Regions from separate parts of the Caulobacter sp. CCG-8 genome, predicted to be linked through region 1. Evidence: predicted binding sites of a transcription regulator. Region 1 holds the regulator's gene; the other holds the start of a gene.
What was found. The regulator HrcA, encoded in region 1, represses chaperone genes, less so after heat shock. The targets are predictions, from matches to a motif close to GTTAGCANTCNNNNNNNNNGANTGCTAAC.
Positions count from the first base shown of each region.

Region 2: groES (co-chaperone GroES) is a predicted target of HrcA. The motif match lies at 6,327-6,355, and genes of this name have one in related genera.

Region 1 covers NZ_JBBEUD010000004.1:116,049-124,509, reverse strand. The annotation lists gene dnaN (DNA polymerase III subunit beta) at 1-840, opposite strand, end outside; gene msrA (peptide-methionine (S)-S-oxide reductase MsrA) at 991-1,509, opposite strand; gene WAE60_RS04895 (low molecular weight protein-tyrosine-phosphatase) at 1,605-2,075, shown strand; gene grpE (nucleotide exchange factor GrpE) at 2,158-2,775, opposite strand; gene hrcA (heat-inducible transcriptional repressor HrcA) at 2,783-3,859, opposite strand; gene rph (ribonuclease PH) at 3,971-4,687, shown strand; gene WAE60_RS04875 (helix-turn-helix transcriptional regulator) at 4,817-5,047, opposite strand; gene WAE60_RS04870 (DUF2975 domain-containing protein) at 5,071-5,604, opposite strand; gene rdgB (RdgB/HAM1 family non-canonical purine NTP pyrophosphatase) at 6,179-6,784, shown strand; gene hemW (radical SAM family heme chaperone HemW) at 6,923-8,071, shown strand; gene rsmI (16S rRNA (cytidine(1402)-2'-O)-methyltransferase) at 8,172-8,461, shown strand, end outside.
Region 2 covers NZ_JBBEUD010000007.1:216,592-225,052, forward strand. The annotation lists gene WAE60_RS09310 (helix-turn-helix domain-containing protein) at 1-109, shown strand, start outside; gene WAE60_RS09315 (VWA domain-containing protein) at 231-1,388, shown strand; gene WAE60_RS09320 (DUF4345 family protein) at 1,402-1,860, opposite strand; gene WAE60_RS09325 (VOC family protein) at 1,888-2,298, opposite strand; gene WAE60_RS09330 (TonB-dependent receptor) at 2,451-5,438, opposite strand; gene WAE60_RS09335 (protease inhibitor I42 family protein) at 5,782-6,180, opposite strand; gene groES (co-chaperone GroES) at 6,416-6,706, shown strand; gene groL (chaperonin GroEL) at 6,766-8,409, shown strand.

The DNA of each region.
Region 1 (8,461 bases):
CGAGATGGTGGCAACACGGTCGACGGCCTTGGCGAACAGGTCGTTGTCAAGGGTCAGGATCTTGGCGTTGTCGCGCGGGATGACGCGCAGATAGTCCGGGAAGGCGCCGTCGATGACCTTGGAGGTCAGGGCCGCGCGGCCGAACTCGAAGCGGATCTTCTGGGCGCTGATCTGCAGGTCGACCTGCTCGCCGGCCGATTCCATCAGGCGGCGGGCCTCCTGGATGGTCTTGCGGGGCACGATCACGCCGGGCAGGCCGGCGGCGCCCTCAGGGGCGTCCATCTCGGCCAGGGCCAGGCGGTGGCCGTCGGTGGCCACGGCGCGCAGCTTGGTCACGCCGCCGTCGTTGACGGTGTGCAGGTACAGGCCGTTCAGATAGTAGCGGGTCTCTTCGGTCGAGATCGCGAAGCGGGTCTTGTCGATCAGCCGGATCAGCTCGTTGGTGTCGACAGAGATGCGGCCCGACAGGCCGTCGCTGCTCATCACCGGGAAGTCGCCGGCCGGCAGGACCGGCAGGTTGAAGCGCGAGCGGCCGGCCTGGATCACCAGGCGGGGGTCGTCGCCGCTGAAGCTGAGCGAGACGTCCGAGCCGTCGGGCAGCTTGCGGACGATTTCATAGAGCGTGTGGGCCGGGGCGGTGATCTGGCCGGGCTGGTCGATCTGGGCCAGGCCCTCGTCGATGATCTCCATGTCCAGGTCGGTGGCCGAGAACGACAGGGTGTCGCGGTCGGCCGACAGCAGGATGTTCGACAGGATCGGGATGGTGTTGCGGCGTTCGACGACGCTCTGCACGTGACCCAGCGCCTTCAGCAGCGCCGCCCGCTCGATGGTAAGCTTCATATCTCGGTCCAGGTCCCAGGGCCGCCGCCGTCAGAGAGAATCCCCCCGTGGCCCCGCAATGAATGGACTTGCGACATTAGCGCAAACCGCGACCGGGGGAAGGCCCGGCCGCGGCGAAATGCGCACTGGAGCGATAGCGCGGCGGGCGGACTAGCCGACGCCGGCGCGCTCGGCCTTGGTCGGCAGCTTCCAGTCCGGCCGGATGAAGTGGCAGGTGTAGCCGTTGGGGATGCGCTCCAGGTAATCCTGGTGCTCGGGCTCGGCCTCCCAGAACGGTCCGGCGGGGGCGACCTCGGTCACCACCTTGCCCGGCCACAGGCCCGAGGCGTCGACGTCCTCGATGGTCTCCTCGGCCACGCGCTTCTGCTCGTCGTCCAGGTAGAAGATCGCCGAGCGGTAGCTGAGGCCCTTGTCGTTGCCCTGGCGGTTCAGGGTGGTCGGGTCGTGGATCTGGAAGAAGAACTCCAGGATCCGGCGATAGCTGATCACGGCCGGGTCGAAGACGATCTCGATCGCCTCGGCGTGGGTGCCGTGGTTGCGGTAGGTGGCGTTGGGCACGTCGCCGCCGGAATAGCCGACGCGGGTCTTGATCACCCCGGGATAGCGGCGCAGCAGGTCCTGGACGCCCCAGAAACAGCCGCCGGCGAGGATCGCGGTTTGCGTGGTCATGGGAAGTCGGCCTTTCGTCAGGAGAATGGGCGAGGCTACATGTTGGGCCTGCCGAGGCCGCGCGCAAGCGGCCCGCACATCGCCGAAGGTTGCCCGTGCCGCGTCCCGCCGTCCTGTTCGTCTGTCTCGGAAACATCTGCCGCTCGCCCCTGGCCGAGGCGGCCTTCCGCCGCGAGGTCGAGCGGCGGGGCCTGGAGGTCGAGATCGATTCGGCCGGCACCGGGTCCTGGCACGTGGGCCACCCGCCCGACCGCCGGGCCCAGGCGACGGCGCTGCGCAACGGCGTCGACATCGCCCACTACCGCGGCCGGCAGGTGGAGCCCGAGGACTTCCGCCGGTTCACCCACGTCGTGGCGCTGGATCGCGACAACCTCGCCGACCTGAAGCGCATCCGGCCGTCTGACGCGACGGCGGAGCTGCTGTTGCTGCTGGACGCGGTCGAAGGCCGCCGGGGCAAGTCGGTGGCCGATCCGTATTACGGCGAGGACAAGGACTTCGACACGACCTGGGCGGATGCGGTGGCCGGGGCCAAGGGGCTGGCGGATTTGATCGAGGGGGAGGGCTGAGCGCTCTCCCGCACTCCAAATGCTGTCATCCCGGACAGCCTCTGCGAGGCTTCCGGGATGACAACGGATTTTGCGGTTGAGACTAAGCCTTGGTGTCGAACGAACCGCCCGTATCCGCGCCGTTGCTGGCGTAGGGGTTGGGGGCGGCGGTCGGTTCGGCCGGGGCGTCCGGGCCGGTCGAGCCCTTGGCGGCCACGGCGACCATGGCCGGGCGGACCAGGCGGCCCATCAGCTCGTAGCCGGCCTGCAGAACCTGGATGACGCCGCCGGCGGCGACCTCGTCCGAGGGCTGCTCCATCACCGCCTGGTGCAGGTGCGGGTCGAACTTCTCGCCCTTGCCCGGGTCGATCTTCTTCAGGCCGTTGCGTTCGAAGGCGCTCTGCAGCTCCTTCTCGGTCATCTCGACGCCGATGATGAAGTTGCTGACCGCCGCGTCCTGCGACTCGCGCGGGCTGTGGGCGGTGGCGCGCGACAGGTTGTCGGCCACGCCGAGAAGGTCGCGGGCGAACTTCTGGATCGCGTAGGCGCGGGCGTCGTTCATCTCGCGCTCGGCCCGACGCTTGGTGTTCTCGGCCTCGGCGGCGAAGCGCAGCGCCTGGTCCTTCAGGGCGGCCACTTCCAGCTGCAGCGCCTCGATTTCCTGCGCGGCGTCGTCGGCCTCGAAGGCCACGTCCTCGGCCGGCGTTTGTTCGTCGGTCATCTAGTCCTCATCCGTCCATCATCCGCCCGAGCACCCGGGCGGTATAGTCCACCAGCGGGATCACCCGAGCGTAGTTCAAGCGGGTGGGGCCGATCACGCCGATCGCCCCCAGCACCTTCTGTCGGCCCGTCATATAGGGCGCCGCGATCAGGGAGGAACCCGAAAGCGAAAAGAGTCGCGTTTCGGCCCCGATGAAAATGCGCACGCCCTCGGCCGTCCTCACGTCGTCCAGCAGGCCGATCAGCTGGCCCTTCTGCTCCAGGTCGTCGAACAGCCGGCGCACGCGCTCCAGGTCCTCCCGGGCGCTGGCGTCGGCCAGCAGGTTGGCGCGGCCCCGCACGATCAGGGCGCGATCGGGGTCCTCGCCGCCGCTCCAGGCGGCCAGGCCGTCCTCGACCAAACGCGCCGCCGCGGCGTCCAGTTCACGCCGGGCCGTGTCCAGCTCGGCGGCCATCTCGACCTTGGCCTCGTTCAGGGTGCGGCCGCGCAGGCGGGCGTTGAGGAAGTTCGAGGCCTCTTGCAGGGCGGCCGGGGTGACGCCGGCGGCGCGCCGCATCAGCCGGTTCTCCACCGCGCCGTCGTCGAACACCATGATCGCCAGCGCCTGGTCGGCGCCCAGGGCCACGAACTCCACGTGCTTGACCCCGCCCTCGCGGACCGGGGCGACCACCACCCCGGCGCCGCCGGCGAGGCCCGACAGGATCGCGCTGGCCTCGCCCATGGCCTCCTCGAACGAGCGGCCGTGGGCGAACAGGCGCGACTCGATGATGCGCCGCTCCTCCTCGCCGATGTCGCCCACCTCCAGCAGGCCGTCGACGAACATCCGCAGGCCCGCATGGGTGGGGATGCGGCCGGCGCTGGTGTGGGGGGCGTCCAGCAGGCCCAGCTGGGCCAGATCCTGCATGGTGTTGCGGATCGAGGCCGGCGACAGCTGCACCCCGCCGCGCGAGATCGTCCGCGATCCGACCGGTTCGCCGGTCTCCAGATAGGATTCGACCACCCGCCGGAAGATGTCGCGGGCGCGGGCGTCCAGGTCCGTGAGGCTGGGAGTCTGTGCGGAAAACCCCGAAAAGAGCTGTGTCATGTAGCCTTCGAACGCGCCTCACCCGGATGTCTCGGGCTTCGACGGGATTGGACGACCGTCTTAACTAGGATAAGCGGCCCCATCCTATCACGCAAAGCCCCGGAGTTTCCCATGCGTCCGTCCGAACGCGCCGCCGACCAAACGCGCGAAGTCACGCTGGAAACCGGCGTCAACCGCTACGCCGAAGGCTCGTGCCTGGTCGGCTTCGGCCACACCAAGGTGCTGGTCACCGCCACGGTCGAGGAAAGCGTCCCCGGCTGGCTGCGCAACAAGGGCTCGGGCTGGGTCACGGCCGAATACGGCATGCTGCCGCGCGCCACCCACACCCGGGGCCGCCGCGAGGCCGCGATCGGCAAGCAGAGCGGTCGCACCCAGGAGATCCAGCGCCTGATCGGCCGCAGCCTGCGCGCCGTGGTCGACCTCAAGGCCCTGGGCGAGCGCCAGATCAGCCTGGACTGCGACGTCATCCAGGCCGACGGCGGCACCCGCACCGCCGCCATCACCGGCGCCTGGGTCGCCCTGCGCATCGCGGTCAACTACCTGATCGAGGAAGGCGTGCTGAAGACCGACCCGATCCTGGGCCAGGTGGCGGCCGTCTCGTGCGGCGTGTTCAAGGACACCCCGGTGCTTGACCTGGACTACGAGGAAGACAGCAGCGCCGAGGCCGACAGCAACTTTGTGCTGACCAACGCCGGCGACATCGTCGAGATCCAGGCCACCGGCGAGAAGCGCGGTTTCACCCGCGCCGAGTTCGAGCAGCTGTTCGCCCTGGCCGAGAAGGGCATCGGCGAGCTGTTCGTGAAACAGCGCGAGGCGGTTTCGAAATAGAAGATTTCCCTCCCCCTTGTGGGGAGGTGGCTCTGGCGGAGCCAAGGTCGGGTGGGGTTTTCTGACTCAGCAGGCCCCACCCACCAGCTTCGCTGGTCCCCCCTCCCCGCAAGGGGGAGGGAAAACCCTTTAGTCCTCCTCGTGAGCCTCTCCCGGCCCCGGCTCGTAGGTCATCAGATCCCCCGGCTGGCAGTTCAGCTCCCTGCACAGGGCGTCCAGCGTCGTGAAGCGCACGGCGCGGGCCTTGCCGGTCTTGAGGATCGACAGGTTCGCGATGGTCACGCCGACCCGGTCCGACAGCTCGGTCAGCGACATCCGCCGTTCCAGCAGGATGCGGTCCAGTTGCACGCGGATGGCCATGGGATTCTAAAGTCTCCGCGGGGTCAGATGGTCAGCTCGGCCTCCCGTCGAAGGCGCGCGCCCTCGCGGAAGACCTCGGCCAGGACGAACACCACCAGGACCGGGAACCAGGCGCTCAGGCTGAACGAGCCGTCGACGATCTTGGTGTCCGGCGCCAGCCACTTGGCCAGGGCGGCGAAGATGTAGTGGCCGATCTCGAGGGCGGCCAGGACCAGGCCCACCACCCGCAGGCGGCGGACATTGTCCGGATGGAACGGGTCGCCGGCGGTCAGGGTGGAGAACACCCGCCGCAGGCGCTCGACGATCACCATCCAGCCGCCGGACAGCAGGGCCCAGGCCCCCAGGGCGCCGGCGAACAGCGGCCCCTTGCTGATCAGCTCGTCGACCGAGCTGCCGATATGCAGTTTCGAGGTGATCAGTTCGGGATTGAAGCTGAGCAGCAGCACCGCGACCGTGAAGATCGCCAGCAGGCTGACCCAGACCCACAGGCCCACATAGATCACGTCGAGAATAATCTTCAGGAAGCTCGACACCGAGCCAGGCCCCAAGGCGCGCATCCGCTCTTCCCCTTCCCCTCACACAGAAACGCCGACCATGCCCCGGCGGATCGGGACGGGTCAAAGGCGAGCTCTCGGCCGGGGTCAGAAGGTCTTGATCGCGAAGGTCACGGCGGCGAGCGGCAGACCGGCGATCAGCGTCAGCGTGGCCAGGCGGGTGGCGACGGCGTCGACGATGCGGAACAGTCTGGCGGCGGACATGGCGGGCCTTCGGATCGGGTGGGGCGGGACCGCGCCGACATGGCGTTTCTCCCATACGGCGAACATAGGGAGCGATTCCACGACCGCCAATGTCGCTTATCGATAAACGATATTAAACCTCTGTAATGATCGCGCTCACCGAACGGATTATCCAAGGTGTGGCGCCGGGGCCACCATGGCGACACGCGGGCCGGGGACATGCGCTTGTGCGTGTCCCCACCAGGTGCACGGCATCGGAAGAAAAGCCGAAACGCTTTGGCCTGTTGTCGGGACACGCACACGTGCATGTCCCCGTCTGAACACGAACCTTGCGGGCGCCCGGCCAGATGGGGGAGTAGAAGCCTCGTTGGCATGATTTCCGAGGAGAGACGCGATGACGCTGAAGCTGGAAGCGGGAACGAAGCTCGTCGCGGCGACCCACAATCCGGGCAAGGCCAAGGAACTGGCCGCCCTGCTGGACGGCCGCTTCGAGGTGCTGGCGGCCGGCGCCCTGGGCCTGCCCGAGCCGGACGAGACCGAGACGACCTTCGTCGGCAACGCCCTGCTCAAGGCCCGCCACGCCGCCGACCTGTCGGGCCACATCGCCCTGGCCGACGATTCGGGCGTGTCGGTCGCCGCCCTGGACGGCGCGCCGGGCATCTATTCGGCGCGCTGGGCCGGGCCGTCCAAGGACTTCGCCGTGGCCATGGACAAGGTCGCCGAGCGCATCGAGGAGACCGGCTCGGAGGACCGCTCGGCCTGGTTCACCTGCGCCCTCGCGGTCGCCTGGCCCAACGGCGGGCCGGCGGTGGTGGTGCAAGGCGAGGTCCACGGGACCCTGACCTTCCCGCCGCGCGGCGACCGGGGGTTCGGCTACGACCCGATCTTCATCCCCAGCGGCCACGACCAGACCTTCGGCGAGATGGACCCGGCCGCCAAGGACGCCATGAGCCACCGCGCCGTGGCCTTCGCCAAGCTGAAGGCGGCGCTGTTTGAATAGAGCCCCCCATCATTGTCATCCCGGAAGCCTCGCAGAGGCTGTCCGGGACCCAGGGGACTGGGCGAAGGCGGTGCGGTTCACCTGGGTCCCGGACAGCGCTGCGCGCTTCCGGGATGACAATCTTTGCGAGGCGTCGAGATGATCGACGCTCCTCCGCTGGGGGTTTATGTCCACTGGCCCTACTGCTCGCGCATCTGCCCCTATTGCGACTTCAACGTCGTGCGCGACCGGGGCAGGACCGACGAGCAGGCCGCCCTGGCCGACGCCATCGTCGCCGACCTCAAGGCCCAGCGCGCCCTGACCGGCCCGCGTCGGCTGCTGTCGATCTTTTTCGGCGGCGGCACGCCCTCGCTGATGGATCCCGCCCAGGTCGCCCGGGTGATCGAGACCGCCAAGGCGCTGTGGACTCCGGCCGACGACCTGGAGATCAGCCTCGAGGCCAATCCGACGGACGCCGAGACCGACCGCTTCGAGGCCCTGGCCGCGGCCGGGGTGGCGCGGCTGTCGCTGGGCGTCCAGGCCCTGGACGACGCGGCGCTGAAGCTGCTGGGCCGCAACCACGACGCCGGCTCGGCCCGGCGGGCCCTGGCCGTGGCGGCGAAGGCCTTCCCGCGCCTGTCGGCCGATCTGATCTACGCCCGGCCCGGCCAGACGGTGGAGGCCTGGACGGCCGAGCTGTCGACCCTGATCGCCCTGGGCCCGGAACACGTCTCGCCCTACCAGCTGACCATCGAGGCGGGCACCGCCTTCGACCGCGCCGTGGGCCGGGGCAAGCTGGTCGTACCCGACGAAGACCTGGCCGCCGCCCTGTTCGAGACCACCCAGGCCGTGCTGGAGGCCGCCGGCTTCGACGCCTACGAAGTGTCCAACCACGCCCGGGGGCAGGCCGCCCGGTCGCGCCACAACCTCGTCTACTGGCGCGGCGTCGACTATGTCGGCGTCGGTCCCGGGGCCCACGGTCGCCTGACCTTGGCCGAGGGAAAGCTGGCCACCACGGCCCGTCGGGGGATCGCCGACTATGTTCGCGCGGTCGCCGAGACCGGCGTCGGCTTCGAGCCCGAGGCCCTCACGCCCCTGGAGGCGGCCGAGGAGCGGCTGCTGCTGGGCCTGCGCATCGACGACGGCGTGGCCTTCGCCGAGGTCGCGCCCCTGGGGCTGTCGCCGGACACGCCCAGGGTGAAATCCCTGGTTGAAGATGATCTTCTCGTGGACGATAGGATCAGGCTTCGCGCCACGCGGTCCGGTCGTCTCGTCCTGGACCGGCTGACAGGAATGCTCGCGACCTGATAACCCTGTCGACCATGGTCTTGCGTAACCCGCGTCGTCGGCGCCTTTGTTCGTGTCGGTCCCCAGTCTCCTCGGGCCCAGTCTGTCGGAAAGTCCGCCCTTGAGCCGCCAGCTTCCTCCGCCCGCCCTGTCCGACGCGCCGTTGGCGCCGGGGCTGTATCTGGTGGCGACGCCGATCGGGAACCTGCGCGACATCACCCTGCGGGCCCTGGACGTGCTGAACGGCTGCGACGTCCTGCTGGCCGAGGACACCCGGGTGTCGGGCAAGCTGCTGGCCGCCTACGCCATCTCCAAGAAGCTGCAGCGCTACGACGAGCACGTGGCCGACCGCGAGACGCCGCGCATCCTGGAGCGGCTGGAGGCTGGCGAGCGGATCGCCCTGGTCTCGGA
Region 2 (8,461 bases), on a different contig from region 1:
GGTCACCCAGGTGGCCCTGGAGCACGGCTTCTGGGAGCTGGGCCGGTTCTCGGTGACCTACCGGGCGATGTTCGGCGAGAGCCCGTCCCAGACCCTGCGGGGGCGGTGAGGGGGCGGCGATACGCCCAGCGGTGTTCCGGAACCCAATGTTTCGCGGCCCGTTCGCATCCCCGACAGACCATCGCGGCGCGTGATCCGGCGCCTCGGTCCGCCTGAGAGGCGACGCGGAAATGACAGCCGTTCCAGTTCCTAGTCTCGTGGCCTGTGGGCTCGCCCTCGCGCTGATCGGCTGCGGCGGCCCCCGGGGCGACCGGAACGCCGCGGCCGATCGCGGCCAGGTCGACGCCGGCGCGAAAGCCCCGGGAGGTTCGGCGGAGGCCCGGGCCTATGTCGCCCAGTTCACGAAGAAGGATCCGGAGGCGTGCTTCAAGGAGGATGTGGCGCTCAAGCAGCCGGCGCTGAAAGCCCCCGCCGGTGACATCGCCCCCCGGGTTCCGCCGACGCGCGTGATCGTGATGATCGACGGATCCGGCTCGATGGCCGGACGCATGGGCGGCCGAACCAAGCTGGAACTGGCGCGGGAGGCGGCGCTGGGCTTCGTCGACGGACTGCCGGCATCGGTGCAAACGTCCCTGCTGGTCTTCGGCCAGCAGGGCGACAACAGCCAGGCCGGCAAGGCGAAATCCTGTTCCGCCGTCGACGTGCTGGCGCCGATGTCGGCGGACCGGGGGCGGCTCCGCACGGCGCTGGGAGAGGTCCGCGCGGTGGGCTGGACGCCGCTCGCCGCCGGACTCGATCGCGCCGAGGCGCTGCTGGCCGCCTCGGCCACGCCCGGGGAGCAGGTCATCTATGTGGTGTCGGACGGGGAGGAGACGTGCGGCGGCGATCCCGTGGCCGTCGCCCGTCGGATCAACAGCGGCCGCACGCGGGCGATCGTCAACGTCATCGGCTTCAACCTGCCGTCGGGCGAGGCGGCGAAGCTGACCGCGGTCGCGCGCGCGGGCGGCGGCGGGTTCGTCAACCTGTCCAGCGAGGCGGAGCTTGAGAGAGAGACGGCGAAATTGCAGGAATGGGCGCGACGGTCGGACAACCACGTCGCGACCAGCATGGCCACAAGCGACAATCACGTTGCGACCAGCATGGCCATCTCCGACGCCCACGTCTGCATCGGCGGCCTCATCTCCGACGAGCATGTCGCCATGTCCAGCGACCTTTCGGATCGCCGAGTGGCCGGCCGCCCCGTATCCTTCGAGGAGGAAGCCAGAACCTTGTTGAAGGCGCGCCACGATGCGCTGCGGGCGAGGGACGAGGCCTATCGGGCCAGGCTCACCGACGCGGAGGCCGGGGCGAAACAGCGCATCGATTCAGCGGCGAACGCGGCGCGCTGATCGGGCGGGCGCCCTAGACCAGCATCCCGTGGCCGCGCAGCACCACCAGCCGGCCGGCGTTGAAGAACGGCAGCGACAGGGTGACGGCGATCATCACCTCGAAGGCCAGGCTGGCCAGGTTGAGGCGCTCCTTCGACTTGTCCACCAGGGCCGAGACGGCCCGGCCCAGGGCCGCGCCCGTCCAGGCCATGGCCAGGGCGAAGGCCATGGCCGCGCCGACGTTGGACTGGTAGCCCAGGAACAGCGCTGCCGTGGCGTGCGACAGGATCAGGAGGCCGCCCAGGGCCCGGCCCTCGGTCGGCGAGGCGGCGGGCGGCGCGTCGCCGTCCCCCTCCCCGGCCGGCGGCGGGTCGCCGCCCAGGGCGGTCAGTCCCAGCACCGAACCGGGGCGGACCAGGGTCAGGCCGCCCAGGGCGCCGCCGATCACGCAGGCGATGATCGCCAGGATCAGCGAAAGGCCGTAGCTCGAGATGGTCACGCTCGCAGGGTCTCCGCTCGTCTAGGCCGGGGCATGGCAGACGGCCTCGACGTTGCGGCCGTCCGGATCGAGCACGAAAGCTCCATAGTAGTTGGGGTGATAATGCGGCCGAAGGCCGGGCGCCCCGTTGTCGCGGCCGCCGGCCGCCAGGGCCGCGGCGTGGAAGGCGTCGACCGCCGCCCGCGTCCCGGCCGTGAAGGCCACGTGCATGGGGCCGGTCAGGGTCTCGCCGCCGCCGATCCAGAAGCTGGGCTTGCCCGCCTGGATGTCGCGGCCGTCGGCGCGCGGGCCGTAGCCGAGGAAGGCGTGGGCGCCGGTCTCCTCGGCGCCGACGCTCATCACCACGTCGATCCCCAGCGGGGCGAAGGCGGCGTCGTAGAAGGCCTTGGAGGCGTCGAGGTCTCTCACCGTCAGGCCGATATGGTCGATCATCGCGGATCCTCCGTCACCGACCCATCAAGACCAAGTTTCCGCGCCCGCGCCAAGGCCAGGAAAGCGCCCAACGAAAAAAGGCGGCGGACCGGATGGTCCGCCGCCCCCTCCGCTCGAACCGGCCCCGGGCGAACCCGGGACCGACGCGAGGCCTAGTAGGTCATCGTCGCGCCGATGAAGAAGAAGCGGCCGCGGTTGTCGTAGGTCGACGAACCGGTGCCCGTGCCCGTGTAGGTCTCGGGCAGGAACGGCGGACGCTCGTTGGTCACGTTCACGACGCCGCCGCGGAACGACACTTGGTCGTTCAGACGGTAGGTGGCGCGCACGTCGTGCTCGAAGTGGTCGTCCGTGTAGTACGGATCGAGCGACGAGACCGGCGTGGACGGGGTCGCCACGGCCATGGAGCCGATGAAGCGGGTCTGCCACTGCAGGCGCAGCTTCTGGCCCGACCAGGTGGCCGCCATGTTGGCCTTCCATTCCGGGGTCGCGTTCGGAATGGCGTTGGCCAGCTCGGTGAAGGCCTGGCCCGGCAGGCCCTGCAGCTTCCAGTGATACTGACGGGTGACGTCGACGCGCAGGCTGACGTCGCCGATCTCGTCGCTCACCTGCAGCAGGCTGGCCAGCGGGAACTGGTACTGGGCCGAGGAGTCCCAGCCCTCGATCTTCACCGACGCCACGTTCTGGTTCAGCAGGATCACGCGGCTGATGCCGCCCGCCACGCCGGCGGCCGGCGTCTGCGAGCTGCCGGTCGCGTCCCGGATGATCTGGGCGCAGAACGGGTTGGAGGCGTAGGCCGTGGTCGAGTTGTAGCAGAGGTCGGTCAGCAGGGTCTGGGTCGGGACGGTGCCGACTTCATCCGTGATGTCGCTCTTGTACCAGTCGAAGGCCAGCTGGAAGCCCGGCATGAAGCGCGGCTGCAGGACCACGCCGATCTGGGTCGTGGTGGCCTTTTCCTCGTTCAGGTCGGGGTTGCCGCCTTGTTGCAGCTGCAGCGAGGAGCGACCCGTGCCGATGTTCGAGACGAAGGTGTCCTTGTTGTAGCCGCTGATGGCCGCCGAGCAGTTGGCCACGCGGGTCGTCACCTGCGACGCGCTCAGGCCGCCGTATTGCGACTTGTCGCAGGGGTCCTGGGCCGTGCTGGTGAAGTTGACGCTCTGCGGCGAGTACAGCTCGACGATGTTGGGCGCGCGCACCGAGGTGCCCTTGTTGGCCCGGAAGCGGATGTCGCGGATCGGCGCCCACTCGCCGGCCAGACGCCATTGCTTGGCGGTGCCGATGGTCGAGTAGTCGCTGATGCGGCCGGCCGCTTCGACGCTCAGGTCGTAGGTCCACTTCAGGTCCTTGAAGACCGGAACGCGGATTTCGCCGTAGGCGTCCTTGCTGTCGTACTGGCCGGCGCGGGTGCCGACGGCGTTGAAGAACAGCGTGTTCGGGACGGCCGAGACCGGATCCTGGATGAAGGTGCTTTCTTCCTTGCGGTATTCAACACCGGCGGCCACGCCCACCGCGCCCGCGGGCAGGGTGAACAGGTCGGTGGTGATGTTGGCGCCGGCGACGGTCTGCTTGATGTCGGCGGTCGTGGTGGCCGTGGCGTTGGTGTAGTTGATCGCGTCCTTGGAGGCGCCGTTCACCAGGTCCCAGGGCTTGCAGCCGGCGGCCGCCGCGGCCGTGGCGGCCACGGTGGTGGCGCGGCAGACGACGTTGCCGCCGACCAGGATCGCGTCGGTGGCCCACTGCACCTTCTGGATGTTGGGGACGTTGAACGAGGTCGTGTCGCCGGTGGTCTTGCCGTACTGGGCGTACCAGTCCCACGAGAAGTTGCGGCCGATGGCGTCGAAGTCGCCGTTCATGCCGACGACGGCGCGGACGGTTTCGCGGTCGGTCTCGACGTTACGACCGCCGAACTCGACCCAGAACTTGCCGACCTGGGCGGTCTGGGCGGCGGTCAGGGTCTTGCCGGCCGCCAGCCATTCGGCGCGCAGCGCCGCGGCGGTGGAGCCCGTGCCGTTCAGGAAGGCGTTGTCGCCCTTGATGGTCACCGGCATGGTGCCGCCGCCGACGGCCGACGAGAAGGCCGGCTGGAAGATGCCGTAGGCCTTGGCCCGGGCGTAGCTGAACTCGCCGAACAGCTTGACGTGGTCGGTCACGGCGTAGTCGGCGTAGCCGCGCACCGAGCCGCGGCTGGTCTCGTTCTGGAACTGGTTCAGGACGCCGCTGTAGAACAGGGCCTCGTCCTGACAGGTCGGCTGGACGGTGGCGGTCGAGCAGGGGGCCGACAGGCGGACCACCTTGGTCGGGTCGCGGACGTCCAGGGTCACGGCGCGGGCCGTGCCCAGGGTGTTGCCGCCGATCAGCTGGAACGTCGCGTAGGGCGAGGTGTTCGAGCGGCTGTTCATGATCACCGGCTGCGAAGCCTTGGTGGTGTCGCGACGGATGCCCGGAATGGCCCAGTCGCGGTCCTTCTGCATGATGCCTTCCTGGCGGGCCAGTTCGGCGCCGACCACCACGTTCAGGCGATCGTCCAGGAACTTGTGACCGTACAGGGCGCCGACGCGGTACTCTTCGCCGTCGCCTTCCTGCGAGATGCCGGTCTGCACGTCGAGCTTCAGCCCGTCGTACTTCTTGACCATGATCAGGTTGACGACGCCGGCGATGGCTTCCGAGCCGTACACGGCCGAACCGGCGCCCGGCACGACGTCGACGCGTTCGACCATCAGCGAGGGGATCATGTTCAGGTCGACGGCCGGCGAGGCGGCGTCGCTGAACACGTGGCGGCGGCCATCGACCAGCACCAGGGTGCGCGAGGCGCCCAGGCCGCGCAGGTCGATGCGGGCCTGACCGGCGTTGAACAGCGTCGACGAGGTGTTCTGCGCGTTGCTGTTGGCGTTGACCATCGGCAGGTCCATCAGCACGTCGCCGAGGATCACGTTGCCCGAGTCGGTGATGGTCTCGTTCGACACCGTGGCGATCGGCGACGGGGCCGAGAAGGTGTCGCGCTTGATGCGCGAACCGGTGACGACGACTTCTTCGACGGTGGCGTTGTCAGCCGTTTGAGCCAGGACCAGGGACGGACCGGCCAGGACGGCGCCGCACAGCAGCGAAGACGCGAGCAGGCGCGCGCGAGTGGTGGATTTTTGCAAAAGTACCCCCATGCACGCACGAAGGGTTCGTGCGCGGTGTGTTGAGCGAATACGGAGTCGATGTTTTTCCCCGGATGGCGAGGTAATCGGCCGCTCCGAATCCGGTCAACGACAATTACAGCTTTGTCATAAAACTAGGAGAACGCTGTCGCGTCAGGGACACACCATGGCCGCATTTGCCGGAAAACGCCCATAAAGACGTCCCGGAAACCGGTGGCCCTCAAAAGATTTTTCCATTTTCCTTCGAGACGTTGGAATAGCATCGTTATGCGATGTTTCCCGCGAGTATTTGCGGCGTCGCAACAATCCTCGCGCGTCCGGAAATCGGGGCGTCGTCGGGCGTTCAGCGCACGCGGATGTGGAAGACCACCCGCCGGTCGCCGGGCGCGTCGGGCTCCCAGGGGCGCTTGAGCGTGAAGGACAGGTCGCCCCGGCCGCGCGCGGCGGCGGTGTAGCGATAGACCGTCCGCACCGGCGCGCCGGGCGCCTTGGCCTCGGTCTGGAAGCTGGAGCCGCCCGTCAGCAGGGGCGAGGGCTCCTGGTCCAGCCGCCAGCCGTAGCCCGTGCCGGCGGTCAGGGGCAGGGCGATCTCCAGGTCCTGGCCGCTGACCAGCTCGACCGTCCCGGCGTCGGCGTCGACGTCGGTCACGGTGCGCACGGGCAGGGTGGCGTCGCTGGCGCAGGCGCCCAGCAGGAGCAGGGCGGCGAAGGCCGGGCCGGTGAGGAGGGGGATCCTTGTCATGCGCCGTCCTCGTGCTGATCTTCCTGATCCAACGCCTGCGACCCGGCTTTCCGTCCGCCGTCTGAGCTTGAGCGGTTTTCGCCCACAGCAAATCGACGTCCGGCGTCCTTGACTCCCCCCACCCCCGGTCCTAACTCCTGCCCGGCGTTGGCACTCGATGGGAGCGACTGCTAACAGCGACGCTCCCCGCTGGCTGACGAACCATAATTTAAAACCGTCCCGACGGAGAAGACTCATGAAATTTCGCCCTCTCGGCGACCGCGTCCTGGTGAAGCGCGTCGAAGAAGAAACCAAGACCAAGGGCGGGATCATCATCCCCGACACCGCCAAGGAAAAGCCGCAGGAAGGCGAAGTCGTCGCCGTCGGCCCCGGCGCCCGCAACGACAAGGGCGACGTTGTTGCTCTCGACGTGAAGGCCGGCGACCGCATCCTGTTCGGCAAGTGGTCCGGCACCGAAGTGAAGGTGGACGGCCAGGACCTGCTGATCATGAAGGAAAGCGACGTCCTGGGCATCGTCGAGGCCTAAGGCCCGGCTGACAGCTCGACCGTTTCCTCTCCAAGTTTCTCTTTTAGAAGGGCTCTCAAATGGCCGCTAAAGACGTTTATTTCTCCTCGGACGCGCGCGACAAGATGCTGCGCGGCGTCAACATCCTCGCCAACGCGGTGAAGGTGACCCTGGGCCCCAAGGGCCGCAACGTCGTGATCGAAAAGTCCTTCGGCGCCCCGCGCTCGACCAAGGACGGCGTCTCGGTCGCCAAGGAAATCGAACTGGCTGACAAGTTCGAGAACCTCGGCGCGCAGATGATCCGCGAAGTGGCCAGCAAGACCAACGACAAGGCCGGCGACGGCACCACCACCGCCACCGTGCTGGCGCAAGCCATCGTCCAGGAAGGCCTCAAGTCGGTCGCCGCCGGCATGAACCCGATGGACCTGAAGCGCGGCATCGACAAGGCCGTGGCCGTCGTCGTCGACGAGATCAAGAAGTCGTCGAAGAAGGTCACCACCAACGCCGAAATCGCCCAGGTCGGCACCATCTCGGCCAACGGCGACAAGGAAGTGGGCGACATGATCGCCCGCGCCATGGACAAGGTCGGCAACGAAGGCGTCATCACCGTCGAGGAAGCCAAGACCGCCGAGACCGAACTCGACGTCGTCGAAGGCATGCAGTTCGACCGCGGCTACCTGTCGCCGTACTTCATCACCAACGCCGACAAGATGGAAGTCCAGCTCGAAGAGCCGCTCATCCTGCTGTTCGAAAAGAAGCTGTCGTCGCTGCAGCCGCTGCTGCCGGTGCTGGAAGCCGTCGTCCAGTCGGGCCGTCCGCTGGTGATCATCGCCGAGGACGTCGAGGGCGAAGCCCTGGCCACCCTGGTGGTCAACAAGCTGCGCGGCGGCCTGCGCGTCGCCGCCGTCAAGGCTCCGGGCTTCGGCGACCGCCGCAAGGCCATGCTGGAAGACATCGCCATCCTGACCGGCGCTCAAGTCGTGTCGGAAGACCTGGGCATCAAGCTCGAGAACGTCTCGCTCGACATGCTGGGCAAGGCCAAGAAGGTCTCGATCACCAAGGACGACACCACCATCGTGGACGGCGTCGGTGAGAAGTCGGCCATCGAGGCCCGCATCTCGCAGATCAAGAAGCAGATCGAGGACACCACCTCGGACTACGACAAGGAAAAGCTGCAAGAGCGCCTGGCCAAGCTGGCCGGCGGCGTCGCGGTCATCCGCGTCGGCGGCTCGACCGAAGTCGAGGTGAAGGAAAAGAAGGACCGCGTCGACGACGCCCTGAACGCGACCCGCGCGGCCGCCGATGAAGGCATCGTCCCCGGCGGCGGCACCGCCCTGCTGAAGGCCTCGAAGGCGCTGGCGACCCTCACGGGCGACAACGACGACCAGACCGCCGGCATCGCCATCGTCCGTCGCGCCCTGCAGGCCCCGATCCGTCAGATCGCCGAGAACGCCGGCGTGGAAGGCTCGATCGTGGTCGGCAAGATCCTCGAGAAGGACGACGCCACCTTCGGCTTCAACGCCCAGACCGAACAGTATGTCGACCTGGTCGCCGACGGCGTCATCGACCCCGCCAAGGTGGTCCGCACCGCTCTGCAGGACGCCGCCTCGGTGGCCGGCCTGCTGATCACCACCGAAGCCGCCATCGTCGAAGCCCCGAAGAAGTCGGCCCCGGCCGGCGGCCCCGGCGGCATGCCCGGCGGCATGGGCGACATGGACTTCTAGTCCACGTCGGCTCGGCTGAAGAACGAGGGCGGGACCGAAAGGTCCCGCCCTT